DNA from 3 places in the Marvinbryantia formatexigens DSM 14469 genome. Region 1 is predicted to be linked to each of the others. Evidence: riboswitches for the same ligand, from Rfam matches in the RefSeq annotation. Region 1 holds a riboswitch; each other region holds the start of a gene.
What was found. Region 1 has a riboswitch for cobalamin ahead of NQ534_RS10970 (DUF2284 domain-containing protein). Riboswitches for the same ligand answer to the same signal wherever they lie in the genome.
Positions count from the first base shown of each region.

Region 2: it holds a riboswitch for cobalamin, as region 1 does, so the genes downstream of both, NQ534_RS08650 (ABC transporter substrate-binding protein) here and NQ534_RS10970 (DUF2284 domain-containing protein) in region 1, are expected to answer to the same signal.
Region 3: it holds a riboswitch for cobalamin, as region 1 does, so the genes downstream of both, NQ534_RS19375 (complex I 24 kDa subunit family protein) here and NQ534_RS10970 (DUF2284 domain-containing protein) in region 1, are expected to answer to the same signal.

Region 1 is NZ_CP102268.1:2,305,153-2,309,929, forward strand. It holds gene NQ534_RS10960 (DUF6788 family protein) at 1-650, shown strand, start outside; gene NQ534_RS10965 (cation diffusion facilitator family transporter) at 707-1,615, opposite strand; NiCo riboswitch at 1,723-1,808, opposite strand; cobalamin riboswitch at 2,010-2,198, shown strand; gene NQ534_RS10970 (DUF2284 domain-containing protein) at 2,609-3,160, shown strand; gene NQ534_RS10975 (1-propanol dehydrogenase PduQ) at 3,227-4,363, shown strand; gene eutS (ethanolamine utilization microcompartment protein EutS) at 4,380-4,730, shown strand.
Region 2 is NZ_CP102268.1:1,785,102-1,789,878, forward strand. It holds gene NQ534_RS08645 (hypothetical protein) at 1-1,680, opposite strand, end outside; cobalamin riboswitch at 1,957-2,117, shown strand; gene NQ534_RS08650 (ABC transporter substrate-binding protein) at 2,241-3,812, shown strand; gene NQ534_RS08655 (ABC transporter permease) at 3,888-4,777, shown strand, end outside.
Region 3 is NZ_CP102268.1:4,140,803-4,145,579, reverse strand. It holds gene NQ534_RS19385 ([FeFe] hydrogenase, group A) at 1-101, opposite strand, end outside; gene NQ534_RS19380 (NADH-ubiquinone oxidoreductase-F iron-sulfur binding region domain-containing protein) at 114-1,994, opposite strand; gene NQ534_RS19375 (complex I 24 kDa subunit family protein) at 1,987-2,469, opposite strand; cobalamin riboswitch at 2,878-3,072, opposite strand; gene NQ534_RS19370 (hypothetical protein) at 3,180-3,719, opposite strand; gene NQ534_RS19365 (sensor histidine kinase) at 3,716-4,777, opposite strand, start outside.

The DNA of each region.
Region 1 (4,777 bases):
ACGAATTGCCGCCGCGTGTGATAGAAAATCTTGATTTTGCCAGGGCAAATATGAAGGAGAATATCTACAACCAGGCAATTCTGGAGGGCGTGGCTACTTCGTTCCCGCAAACGGAAGAGATTCTGGAAAATGGCAAAGTGTATGGAATGACAGCAACGGATGTACAGAAAATTCTCAATCTGAAACATGCATGGGAATTTATTCTTGATAAAGATGTGATTCAGAGTGAGAGTGATTATTATATTCTCTGCCATATTGCAAAGCTTGTAAATGAAGGCTTTTTTTTGAATGGAGGAAGAATCCGCGGAATTCCGGTAACGATTGGGGGATGTTCATATATACCGCCTGTTCCGATAGAGTCTGTTGTGAAAGAGCGTATTAAAGAAATACTGGCATCCGGTCAGAGCGATATTGATAAGGCGATTGCATTGTGTATGTATTCCATGAAAACACAGATTTTTATAGATGGGAATAAAAGAGCATCTGTGATATACGCCAATCATTATCTGATTGCTCACGGGCAGGGCTTTCTGGTCATTCCGGAGAAGGAAGTGCCGGAGTTTAAAAAGCTGCTGGTTGCTTATTATGAGGGGGAGGATATCTCTGTTATCAGCCGGTTTCTGAAAGAAAAGTGCTGGAAAACATTTTGAATTTAAAAGCAGCAGGAGAGAATATGAACGGGCGGCATGAATGCCGCCCATAATTTTTACTCCGGCATTGCTGACGGATTTACATGTACCATAATGTGCTTGATTTTCGGAAAATTCTGTTCGATATCGTCGTGCACCGCCTCGGCTATTTTGTGCGCCTTCCAGAGCGGATAGGAGCCGTCCACGAGAATTTCAATATCCACGTATATCTTATTGCCGAAAATACGTGTCTGCAGCAAATCCAGTCCCAGCACATTCGGATTTCTCATTACGCAGTCGTGAATCTGCTTTTCTGTCTCATCGTCGCAGGAATGGTCGACCATTTTATCAATCGCGTCTTTGAAAATATCGCAGGCGGCTTTGATGATAAATACAAAGATTACAAGACTGGCGACAGGGTCCATGATGGGGAAGCCAAGTCTTGCCCCGGCGATACCGATGAGCGCTCCGACTGAAGAAAAAGCGTCGGAACGATGATGCCAGGCGTCCGCCATCAGGGCGCTGGAATCAATTTTTTTTGCGTAAAACCGGGTATACCAGAACATCACTTCTTTTACCGCAATGGAAACAACGGCGGCAATCAGCGCCAGAAGACCGGGCGCCTCCAGATTGCTGTAATCACCGCGCAGGATGTCCTGCAGCGCGTTGACACCAATGCCAAGTCCGGTAACGAACAGCACCATAGCAAGAATAATGGCGGCGACGCACTCCATCCGTTCGTGTCCGTAGGGATGCTCCTTGTCGGATTCCTTTGACGCAAGCTTTATGCCGATGATGACAATGACTGTGCTGAATACGTCGGATGCGGAATGAACGGCGTCGCTTATCATAGCGCTGGAATGCGCAAAAATTCCGGCAAACAGCTTAAAAACCGAAAGCAGCGCATTTCCGGCAATCGTCACGGCGGACACCTTGTTGGCAGTTCTCTGAAACTCATTTTCCTGTGTTATTTGATTTTTCTCCATATCAGTTACCTCCTGAAATAAGATAGCTCTATGGCACTAAATATATGTGGGAGTTTTAAAGAATTGCTTCTGAATACAAAAACACCCACGAATCAGTAGTTAGCAACAACTGTCCCGTGGATGAACATTTCCACTGTCACGCATGTGACCCGACTCCATAACGGACTGTTACGGTCTGCTCAGTTTGTACTGTAGATTTATATGCAGTGCAAAGAGTTATGATAGAATAGCATACATATATGCGATTGTCAATATATTTATGGAATTTTTATACTTTCTTAACAGAATGTACTATTATTAATAAATTAATGAAAATTATGATTCTGATTTTGGTAATTTTGCATAAATGCGGTTGACATTGACGAAGTAAAATAATATAATTGCAGCATAAGTAGATAGTTCCAGGTATACAGGTGCCTGCCACAGAAGGCAGGTGAAAAGGGAAACGGGTGAGAATCCCGTACAAAGCCGTTGCTGTATTGGCGTAGTGACTGCAAAAAATATCATTGAGGCAAAAACTTGAGAAGATAAGCAGTCATGAGGATGCCTGAGTCAGAAGACCTGCCTGTATATAACACACGTGACAGCTCCCCGGACCTGGGAGTGTGTATGACCTGTATGCTTCGCAGACAGCGGAGTGAGCATGCTCTGCGTGCTCAGCTGCTTGCGGCGTATGCATGATTTGTATGCTTCGCAGATTGCGGAGTGTGCTTAATTTGTATGTGTGCTCACGAGCATGTTTACTTATGCGAGTAATTCATCACCTCTTTCGCACGGTGCGCACATGTCAGAACCTGCCAGTTCTTTATCTGAGAGCGGCCGTGGAGAGAAATCTGACATGACGAGTGGATTGCCAGAGGAAGTACCTGATTGTGACACAGTCGGGTACTTTTTTGTTTTTATCCGCGGGAACGCGCACGCAGATGCAGAAGAAATATACCGCTTATGCAGGAAACTCTGCAGAGCGGGGCTCTTTCAGGAAGGAGGATTTTTATGTATCGGACGCAGATTTGCGTAAAGACGCTGAAGGTTACGGAATGGATCGCAGAATACTGTCAGCCGGAAACCTTCGTTCCTCTCTGCAGGGAGTGTCCGGAATATCAGAAAAACTGGTCCTGTCCGCCCGGAGTGCCTCCGGTGAAAGAGATTGCGGGAAAGTACCGGTATGTACAGGCGATAGGCCTGAAGGTGATTTATGAGGAACGGGTCAGAAAAGAGGCGCTGACCGCACCTGGGCGTGCGGAGGAGCTGCGTGAGCAGAGCTACGGCGCAGCAAAAAAGAAAATGCTGCAGGCGCTTCTGGCGCTGGAGAAGGTGATTACGCCTTCGCAGACGATTATGGCGGGCTGCTGCGTACTTTGCGGACGCTGTGCCAGAATCGACGGGAAGCCGTGCAGACATCCGGAGGAGATGCGCTATTCCTTTTCCGGGCTGGGGTTTGATCTGGGCAGGATTTCCGGAGAGCTTCTGGAGATGCCGCTTCTGTGGCAGAAGGAGGGACTTCCGGAATATAACGTGGCAATAGCCGCCTTCCTGCATAACTAAGCTATTTTTCATTCCGGCTTATTGACGGATGTGAAGATAGAAAAAAATACAAAGAAAGGAGCAGTTATGGAACAATTTGGAGTCAGAACCAGGATTGTTATGGGCGACGGTCTGGACGCCATGATTGGCAGAATGAAGCGCGTATTCGTCGTAACGGACAGCTTTATGGCAAGCAGCGGCAAGGCGGATTATGTGACAGCCAGACTGGACAAAGCCAGGGTGGAGTACACCGTTTTTTCTGATATTTCCGGAGAACCGGATATCGGGATGGTGACGGCGGGTACCAGCCGGATGCTGGAGTTTGAACCGGATACCGTAATCTGCATGGGCGGAGGCGCAGCCATCGATGCCGCAAAGGCAATCGTATTTGTGGCGCGCAAGGCCGGGGACAGCAAGGCTGTGGAATTTATCGCGATTCCCACGACCAGCGGCACCGGCTCCGAGGTAAGCCGTTTTGCGGTGATTACGGATAAAGACAAGGGCGTCAAGTATCCGCTGGTGGATGACAGTCTTCTTCCCGATGTGGCGCTGCTGGATGCCCGGCTGGTGGAGAGTGCGCCGCCCTCTGTGACGGCGGATACCGGAATCGATGTGTTTACACACGCTGTGGAGGCTTTCGTATCCACAGGAAGAAATGATTTCACGGACGCCTGCGCGGAGAAAGCAATCAAGCTGGTAAACCACTATCTGATGACCGCCTATAAGAATCCGGGAGATTTAAAGGCGCGCCAGGGAATGCACAATGCGTCCTGTCTGGCGGGCATTGCGTTTTCCAACGCAGGACTGGGACTGAATCACGGCATGGCTCACGCGATGGGGGCGCGTTTTCATATTCCCCACGGCAGAGCCAACGGTATTCTGCTTCCCTACGTTATGAGCTTCAATGCGGGCTGCGCCGCGGAAAAGCTGACGCCGACGGCGAAACGGTACGCGCAGATTTCGCGGCTGCTTCGTCTTGATACAAGCAATGTGCGCCAGAGCGCGCTGAATATGATACGCACCGCGCGCAGCTTCATTAAACGGATGAACATGCCGTCTACCATTGAAGCGGCGGGCGTGACAAAGGAGCAGTTTGAGGCCGAGCTGGACGCTATGGCGGCGGCAGCCCTGGCAGACAGCTGTACGGCGTCAAATCCGCAGCCGGTGACGCTGGAGGATATCAAAGCAGTTTACCGGAAAGCCTTTACCGGAAAGCTCCCTTAAAGAAAGGCGGTACAGTATGTCAGAACTACAGGGTAAAGAGCGTATTATACAGGAATTTGTGCCTGGCAAGCAGGTGACGCTGGCGCATGTGATCGCCAATCCGGATAAGGGACTGTATGCAAAGCTTGGACTGATAGACGCGGAGGGAGCCATCGGCATTATGACGATTACACCCAGCGAGGCAGCCATGATTGCGGCGGATGTGGCGACAAAGTCCGCCGATGTAAAAATCGGTTTTGTGGACCGTTTTAACGGCTCTCTGGTGATAACCGGGGATGTGGCGGCGGTGGAGGTGGCGCTGCGGGACGTGATGGATGTCCTCTGCGGCATGATGGGCTTTGCACAGACTACCGTTACCAAGACCTGACGCGGGAGAAAAACCGGCCGGCGCGGTGGATAAAAAGACCGGCAGCC
Region 2 (4,777 bases), 520 kb from region 1:
TGCGGCTGTCTGTGCCGTTCTCTGCGATTCCGCCTGGCTCTGCGGCGCGGCTGTCTGTGCCGTTCTCTTCGGTTCCGGCCGGCTCTGCGGCGCAGCTGTCTGTGCAGCTCTCTGCGGTTCCGCCTGGCTCTGCGGCGCGGCTGTCTGTGCCGCTCTCTGCGGCACCGGCTGGCTCTGCGGCGTGGCTGCCTGTGCCGTTCTCTGCGTTTCCGCCTTCTGCATGGCTGCCGCATAGGAACGGATTGGCGTATCGCCGATTTCCTGCCGGATTTTTCTTGAAATATCAATCGTCGGCGCCGTCATCGGGTCGACTTTTTCTGTTTTCTTTTCCGCCTGCGCGGTCGTATCTACAACGGTGCGCACCACCGGTCTCGCCGCCGGCTGCGCGCTCTGGTTCATTGCGGATGCACTCTGCTGTCCGCCTGCCGTCTCCACAACTGTCCGCACTGACGGCTTTTCTGCCGGACGCGCACTCTGCTGCGACGCTGCCCCGCCCGTCTGCGGCATCTGTTCCGGCGTCGTCCCGCTCATCTGCGGCATATCCGCCTTCGCTCTGTTTTCCATCTGCGGCGTCTGTACCGGCGCTGTCTGCGCCTCCGCCTGTACAGCGACATCCCCCGACGGTTCCGTCGTGCCGGTAAGAATATCGTCAATGCTCACCTTCTGCGGCATTTCTTCCTCCTGCTCCGGCTCCTGCAGACCTGCAGCTGCCTCATGCACCAGTGTCGGCGCGCTCTCCAGCTCCTCCGTGGAGGACGCCGGGCGGATACCGGACAGGATTTCACGCATACTGTTGGCAAGCTCGCTCTGCAAATCAATGGTGCTGATATCGTTTACCGGCATTCTCAGCTCCGGCATTTTAAGCTCCGGCGCGGGCTGTTCCGGCTCTGCGGGAATCTCCGGCATGGACGGCGCCTGCACTGCGGCGGCAATCTGCCTTTCCGTATCCATAATAATGCTGTCTGCGATTGCGTCCTTTTCTGACTTCGGCAGCTCCTTCGTGATAACCTCATCCAGCGTCGGAACAGCCTTTTCCACTACCTGCTCCTTCGTCTCCATGTCCACGATCTCGCTCGGATTGTCATAAACCGTCTGCTGCTCCGGCGTGAGCGGCACATACTTCTTTTTCAGCTCCAGCGCCGCCACCACATATTTTCCGTTGTGGAACCACAGCGCCAGGTCGTCACACTCCGCCACACATTTATCAATCATACCTGCCTCGTCGTACAGCTTCGCCAGCTCATACGCCCACTGCTCGGTATACTCCTTGCTCTTCAGCTCCTCCAGAACAGAAATCTGCTCCTCCAGGGAAGAACCGCGTCCTTTATAAATCTCATACTTCAGAATATATTTGCTGTTATCATTCGGAGAGAGGTTTACATACTCCGTGTAGTATTCCACTGCATCGTCAAACTCCTGCGTCTGCACACAGGCTTCCGTCAGACGGTAAAGAATCTGCCTGCTCCCCGGCGAACGGCGGTATGCGCGGTACAAAATTGCCTTGCTGTCTTCCGCTCTGCCGACCGCCTCATATATCTCACTTATCATGCACAGAGTACGTACACTGCGCACGCGCTTCCATTCTATCGTATCTGCAATATTTGCAGCCCCCTCATAATTTTCCTTCTCTACTAATTTATTAATCTCTTCAAGCTTTGCCTGGTATTCAAACTTGTCCACTTTCATACACCTCTTATTTTGTGTTTTCTCCATTATTGCCTGCACAATCTGCAGCTGCAATAATACCTTTTCTTCCCCTCTTTGTAACACCCCAGTGATAAATTTCACATAGTTGTAATAATTCTAGCATAACATACCATGCTTGTCAAAGGAAACACCGGGTTTTTCATGTATGTTTTTTCATATATCAGTAACAATTCCGCCATCCGAAAAATAAGTTTACAAGCTTTCCAGAATATGTTACGATATAATAGATTTATAGCTTTCTGTAAACTATTTAACAAAAACGGAAAAGGTGTAGGGAACGCAAGTGAAAAGCTGCGGCAGCCCGCTCTACTGTGATGATTATGCTCCGGTCAGTATGCCATTGGGAAACTGAGAAGGCGACGGGAGTGAAAGGTCTAAGCCAGGAAACCTGCCTTTTCTAAGGAAATGCGATTCGGTGGGGAAGCAGCGTAACAAGCAGCAAAAAAAGCTGTGTCTTTTTTAATGGGAAGAAAGTTTATCGCTCTTTTTATTCTTCGCCGTGCATTTCGCACACATTTTCAAGGAGGAAAAACATGAAAAACAGAATCACGAAAGCGTTGCTGGCAGTTGCTGTGTCCATTTCCATGCTTTCTGGAAGCAGCATAGCTGTCATGGCGGAGAGCACGGCCGCCATCAATGAAAAGAACGAAACAGATGAAGTGGTAATCGCTACCTACCGGGACGCAATCCAGGGAAGCGGCGACGCTTATTACTGCTGGGAAGGAACCTTCGTCTGGGAAGCTCTGACCGTAAACAACGGCGGCGTAATAGAGCCCTGGCTTGCAGAATCCTGGGAGCACAACGATGATTGTACCGAATGGACTCTGCATCTGCGTCAGGATGCCTACTTTACAGACGGCGTACAGTTTAACGCAGACGTATGCCTGGCAAATATTGACCGCTGGGGCAAGGACCTTACCTCCACCTATACGTCTCTGAGCATTGAAAAGACCTTCCCGAATCTGGATACGCTGGAAAAGGTAGATGATTTTACAATCAAATGCACATTTACGGAGCCTCTTACCACGCTGGAATATAATCTGTCCGATTACGGCAGCCCCATGTTCAGCCCGAACTGCTTTGATGAGGAAACCGGCGTAATCAGCGACTATGCTATCGGCACCGGTCCCTATAAAATCATCGACCACAAAGAAAACGAATATGTTCTTCTGGAAAGAAATGACGACTATTACGGAACGCCGGGAAATGTAAAAACCTTCCGTATCCGCTGCATTCCCGAAGCAGAAACCAGAATTTCCGCACTGAAATCCGGCGAAGTAATGGGACTGGCTGATAACGGCGCTATCACAATGGACGCTGCCCAGGACCTGTGCAATACAGACCCGAACTTTGCAATGGATATTACACCCAGCCATATGGTCGAGTACATCACCTTCAACTGCCAGAATGAATATCTTTCTGATTCCCGGCTACGCAATGCCGTCAGCCTTGCTACAGACAGAGATTCCATTTGTGAGGTTCTCTACGGCGGTCTTCTTGAACCAGCATATTCCTATCTGAGCAATCAGTCTGTATTCCATCTGGATATCCAGGGCGAATATGATATGGAAAAAGCAAAAGAACTTGCCGCCGAGGTACTTGGTGACCAGACGGTAGATATGAACATGATCATCCGTTCCAATACGGCTTCTGATTACAACTGTAAAGCCGTTGCAGAATATATGAAGCAGGTGTACGCGGAAATCGGTCTGAACATCGAAATTGAAATCCTGGATTCCAATATTTACAAAGAGCGTCAGGCTGAGGGAGATTTTGATATGGCTCTGACCGTATCCGGTTTAAACAATGCCGACCCGGCTTCCACCTTTAAAGCATACTTTACCAGCGATGGTACTTCCAACAAACAATATGGTCTGAACTACTACAACCCGGAGATTGATGAGCTGGTAGAAAAAGCCACCACCATCGCAGATGTAGATGAGCGCGGCGAGATTTACGACCAGATTCAGACCATTCTTTACGAGGATATGGCAGTTTGCCCAATCTGCTACCAGGTCAACGTAAATATTCACAACGTTGCCATTGAAAATTACGCCGGAAGAACATTTGGCGTCGGGCTTCCTACCATTTCCTGGACCGAATAATACACGCATATGAAAAAGCTGCGGGGTGCCGCTTTACGGCATCCCGCTCTTTCTTAATATTTTTGAGGAAAAAAGATGACGCTGATCAAATATCTTTTCAAAAAAATCCTTATGCTGATTCCGGTTCTGATAGGAATCAGTATTGTAGCGTTTGCTCTGGGCGTTTCATCCCCCGGCGACCCGGTAGACCAGGTACTGAATCCAACCGGAGACGACACCTACACGCAGGAGCAATATGACGCTATGGCAGAGAAGATGGGACTTGATGAACCTCTGCCGGTCCAATATCTGAACTGGGTCAAAAATTTGTCCAGAGGTGATCTGGGACGTTCCTTTTTTACGCAGAAAAGTATTCTGGAGCAGCTCCAGAAGCGCATCCCTCTGTCAATGCGTCTGGCGCTGTATGCTATGGTGCTGATTACCGTCTTTGGCGTTGGCTTCGGCATATTAATGGCAATGTTTAAAGACAGCCTTCTGGACCATATTCTTGGCGGCATTTGCACAGTGGCATTATCCGTTCCCGGCTTCTGGATCGCTATTGTACTGATTTATATTTTTGCGGAAGAATTAAAAATTCTGCCTACCAGCGGTCTTATGACTCCGGCAGGCTACATTCTCCCTTCTGTAACGCTGGCGCTCCCCAGCATCGGAGTGTGCGCACGGCTGACCAGGAGTGCAATTCTGGATGAAATCGGGCGGCAATACGTGCTGGTGGCTGATGCAAAGGGCTTAAAGCACCGGCAGACAGTTTTTCGTCACGCCTTTGTCAATGCCCTAATTCCGGTAATAACGTATCTGGGAAATCATATGGCAGGCATTCTGGGCGGAGCATCCATCGTTGAAACCATTTTCGCGCTGCCCGGTATCGGAAGCTATGCTATTTCGGCAGTACAGTCCAAGGATTATTATGTTGTCCAGGCGTATGTCCTGTTTTCCGGAAGCGTTTATGTGCTGATGACCATATT
Region 3 (4,777 bases), 1.8 Mb from region 1:
CAGAGTGTCGGAATGTCGATGCCGGCATTGCGGATAACGGACAGGACATTCTTTTCATCGGTAAATGTTACTTTTCTACCGTCTATTGTCATGGTTCCCATATTCGTTCCTCCCTATGCTTCAACATAAATGGCATCAAATGCACAGTTGTCCTTACAAGCTGAACACTTAATACAGATATTTGGATCAATATGATAGCATTCCCTGCGGACGCCGGTGATCGCTCCGACCGGACAGTTTTTCGCGCATTTTCCGCAGCCCTTGCAATATTCCGGGTTGATGACAAACCGGCGCATCGCCTGGCAGACCTTCGCCCGGCATTTTTTATCCACGATATGCTCCTCATATTCCTTCCGGAAGGTACGTAAGGTACTGAGCACCGGAAGCGGCGCGCTCTTTCCAAGACCGCACAGCGCCATGTCCTTTACCATACCGGCAAGCTCCTCCAGACGGTCCAGATCCTCTAATTCGCCCTTCCCCGCCACGATTTTTTCCAGGATTTCCAGCATACGCTTGGTACCCTCGCGGCACGGCACGCATTTTCCGCAGGATTCCCGCTGCGTAAAGCTCATGAAGAATCTCGCCACCTCGACCATACAGGTGTGGTCGTCCATAACAACCAGACCGCCGCTGCCGACGATCGCGCCGTATTTTTTGATGGATTCAAAGTCGAGCGGCACATCCAGATGCTGCTCCGTCAGACAGCCGCCGGACGGTCCGCCGATCTGCACTGCCTTAAAGGTGCCGCCGTCCTTCATACCGCCGCCGATATCAAAGATAATCTGGCGCAGCGTCGTGCCCATCGGCACCTCGATCAGACCGGTATTCTGGATGGAGCCCGTCAGGGAGAAGGTCTTTGTCCCCGGCGTGCCCTCCGTTCCGATACTGCGGTACCAGTCTGCACCCTCCAGTACGATCTTCGGGACATTTGCATAAGTTTCCACGTTATTTAATACCGTCGGCTTCGCCCAGAGCCCTTTTTCCACGGTACGCGGCGGCTTGACACGCGGCATTCCGCGATTTCCCTCTATGGAAGCCGTCAGCGCGCTGCCCTCGCCGCACACAAAGGCGCCGGCGCCCCGGTTAATATGCATGTGGAAGGAAAAGTCTGTGCCAAGGATATTATCGCCAAGCATATGCCTTGCCTCCAGCTCCGCGATCGCGTGCTTCAGCCGCGCGACTGACATCGGATATTCCGCGCGCACATAGATATAACCATTTTCCGAGCCGACCGCATAGCCTGCGATCATCATGCCCTCGATCAGCTTGTACGGGTCTCCCTCCATGACGGAGCCGTCCATGAAAGCGCCGGGATCCCCCTCGTCGCCGTTGCACACCACGTAACGCTCTTTTTCCGCCTGGCGCGCAACCTGCTTCCATTTTCTTCCGGTCGGGAAGCCGCCGCCCCCGCGCCCGCGCAGCCCGGATTTGTCGACCACGTCGACCACTTCGTCCGGCGTCATCTCAAACAGTGCCTTCTGGAACGCCGAAAAGCCGCCGCCCGCCAGATATTCATCGAAAGATTCCGCGTCAAATTTGCCGCAGTTTTCCAGAACGATGCGCGTCTGCTTTGCAATAAACGGAATTTCGTCCGGGCTTCTGTAGGAAATGCCGCCCTGCTTATACAGCAGGCTCTCTATTACGTCATCTCCCTTTACCGATCGCTCAAAAATCTCCCGGCAGTCCGAAAGCTGCACCTTCGTGTACTGCACTACCTGGTCGCCCTTCTGGATGCGCACCAGCGGGCCGAGCTCGCAGACGCCCTGGCAGCCGGTCTTTTTGATGCCGACATGCTCACCCTGTCCGTGCGGGGCGAAATCAATCCGGATACCCGGCTCGTCCTTTGCAATTTTCAGAAATTCCTCATATATTTTCTGGGAACCGGTCGCGATGCAGCCGGTGCCGGAACAGACGAGAATCCGGCAGTCATAAGAGGCAAGCTCCTGTTTTGCGGCTTCGCCCGCCTGAATCAAAGCTTCTCTGTTTTCAATCATGCTGGTCACCTCTCAATTCCCGTATTAAATCGATTGCTTTTTCCGGTGTCATTTTCGGATGCACGTCCTCATTTACCATCACAGTCGGGGCAAGCCCGCATGCGCCGAGACAGGAAACCGTCTCCACGGTAAACAGCATATCGTCGGTTGTATGCTTTTTGGCGCTCAGTCCCAGCTCCTTCTGGAAAGCCTCCAGGATCGGCGCCGATTTGCGCACATGGCACGCCGTTCCGTCGCATACCTTAATGATGTATTTCCCTTTTGGCTCAAAAGAAAAGTTTTCATAAAAGGTTGCGACGCTGAACGCCTTCGCTTCCGTGATGCCGATCTGCCCCGCCACATAAGTGAGCAGCTCTCCCGGCAGATAACGGTACACCCCCTGGATATCCTGCATAATCGGAATCAGGGAAGCTGGTTTTTTACCATAGAACGCGATGATTTCATCCGCTTTCTGATAAAAAGTCTGGTCTAGCATCTTTTGTCCTCCTTTGTTGTTATAGAAAACCTGCACAATATGTTTTTCTTCATCATATCATTTTATGTTCAAAATTACAATAAATGATATATATTTAACGGCATGGACATTTTATTAACAAAGAGGCGACGCTCTTTCGCCTGCCAGTCCTTCTGTGATGCGGCTTTTATGCGCAGGCATTTTTGTTTTTTCTGAAACGAAAAAAATCCCGGCAGGTAAGCCCTGCCGGGAACCCATTCCGTATTCTGCAGAAATGTCAGCTATTCTGCATCGGACGGTATGAAGGAGGTATTATGTTGTGTATTCTCCTTGCTCTGAGATTTCCAAAAAATCAAGTAACTGTTCACCCATACAGTCACATTCACAAACCGCGAAGCGGCTTGGTTGGATGCTGCGCTATAACCAGGAGCACATCTCATATATCAAGCAGGTTTCCTGACTTACAGGTCTGCGCTCGCTCCGCCTTCTCGCGTCATGGGTGACGCAATGACATATTGGAGTCCGCTCTCTGAACACAGTGACCGGTTCGCTTGGGATTCTCACCCAATTCCCTCTTCAAAACAGTATGTATGACTGCTCTGCACTTGATACAGCAATTATCAATTACACAACTATAGTATAGTGCGCCTGTGTATGTTTGTCAATCACTTTTTCTGCTCTCATCCAGCATACGGTTACTTCCAGGTTACTGAAAACGGAGTGAATAGTAACTACTGCCAGTTTTTCCACTCTTCCGGAATTTCATTAATATCGAATTCATAATCAAACAAAATAGAGCCTGCATCTGTGGTTCCAATCTGCGCGCCATGAATAGTTCCGTCCGTGTCCTTAAACAGCCATGTCCCGGACGGGGAGAGATACGACTGTTTTCTGCCCGGATACGTATAGTTTATCCACTCTTGCGGCGCCGCCGCCAGTGAATCTTCAATATCATAGTCATACACCGGCGTTCCGCCTTCTCCCAGATTAAGCTGAGGACCGTGGATTGTTCCATCCTCATCCCGGAATAGCGGCTTGCGACTGACCGTCTCTGCAACCCGCTGCGAATACTCTGTCTGCTCTGAGTACTCTGTCTGCTGCAAATGCTCAGTCTGCACAGATACGTATTTTTCTGATGCGACAGCTTCTGTCTCCTTCTCTATCTTCGCCTCACCATTCAGATTAAATACAAAAGTTCCGTCCTGCAGATCACAGCCGCCGCTTATAAACATCATTCCCATTATCAATCCCGTTGCCATTATTCTTTTCATAATCTACGCTTCCCCCCTGTTTTTTTACATGTCACGCGAAATCCATCCGGTGTCTTTTCAGCAGTAATCCGTACAGCATGCAAATTTAAAATTTTTCTGGCAAGATACAAACCAATTCCGAGATGCTTTTCTGCAGATGCAGTGCGCTTTCCCCGATAAAAAATATCAAAAGCACGCTGTACATCCTCCTCCTGTACGGACGCACAGGTATTTTCTATCCGGCATCCCTGTGCATCCGTGACGATCTTAATGATACCGCCCCTGTCGCAATAGCTGACGGCATTGTCAATCAGATTGGCAAATGCCTTCTCCAGATATTTGTTATCGCCTTCCAGTTCAAACACTTCCTGCATGGAAAATTGCAGAGATACCCCTTTTTCTTCTATCAGCGGTCCGAATTTTCCCAGTTGTTTCCGCAGAAGATTGTTCACGGAAATCATTTCTTTCTGCAGCACCAGATGCTGTGATTCCAATCTTGCAGCTCCGATAATGTCTGCAACCATACTGTCCATTACCTCCGTCTGTCCGATAATCTGCTGCAAATAATAGTCTTTTTTCTCTGCCACGGTATTTTCCTGCAGATTTTCTGCAAAACCGCGAATAATCCCAAGGGGCGTCTTCATTTCATGGGCCATCGCATTGATAAAATCACGCTGGTTTTCTTCCAGCCTTGACCGTCGCTCTTCGTTTTTGTGAACGACAAACATCACTGCCGTCATACAGGCGGTCATCAAAAGAAAACCTGCCAGATAGACATATTTCATATAATCCATCGCTGCTGCCCAGGGTCTGCACTCGCTGAGCAGGGTAAGGTCACAGGTACGATTTCCGATAGAAACCGTATAATCTTCTTTAAAGCGCGGTTGAAATGCTTCGGAGCTCATGCGCACCTTTTCACTGAAAGAACCGTAGTAGTTTTCCAGGTCTTCCGGCACCGTATGCTGCAGATAATCGCTGTTTTTCCAGCGCTTCCAGTCTCTGTAGCCATAGGTCAGCCCCGGAAATACAAGGCTTATCTGCCTTGTGCCCACCGTCATTTCTTCGGCGTCCCGGCTCTC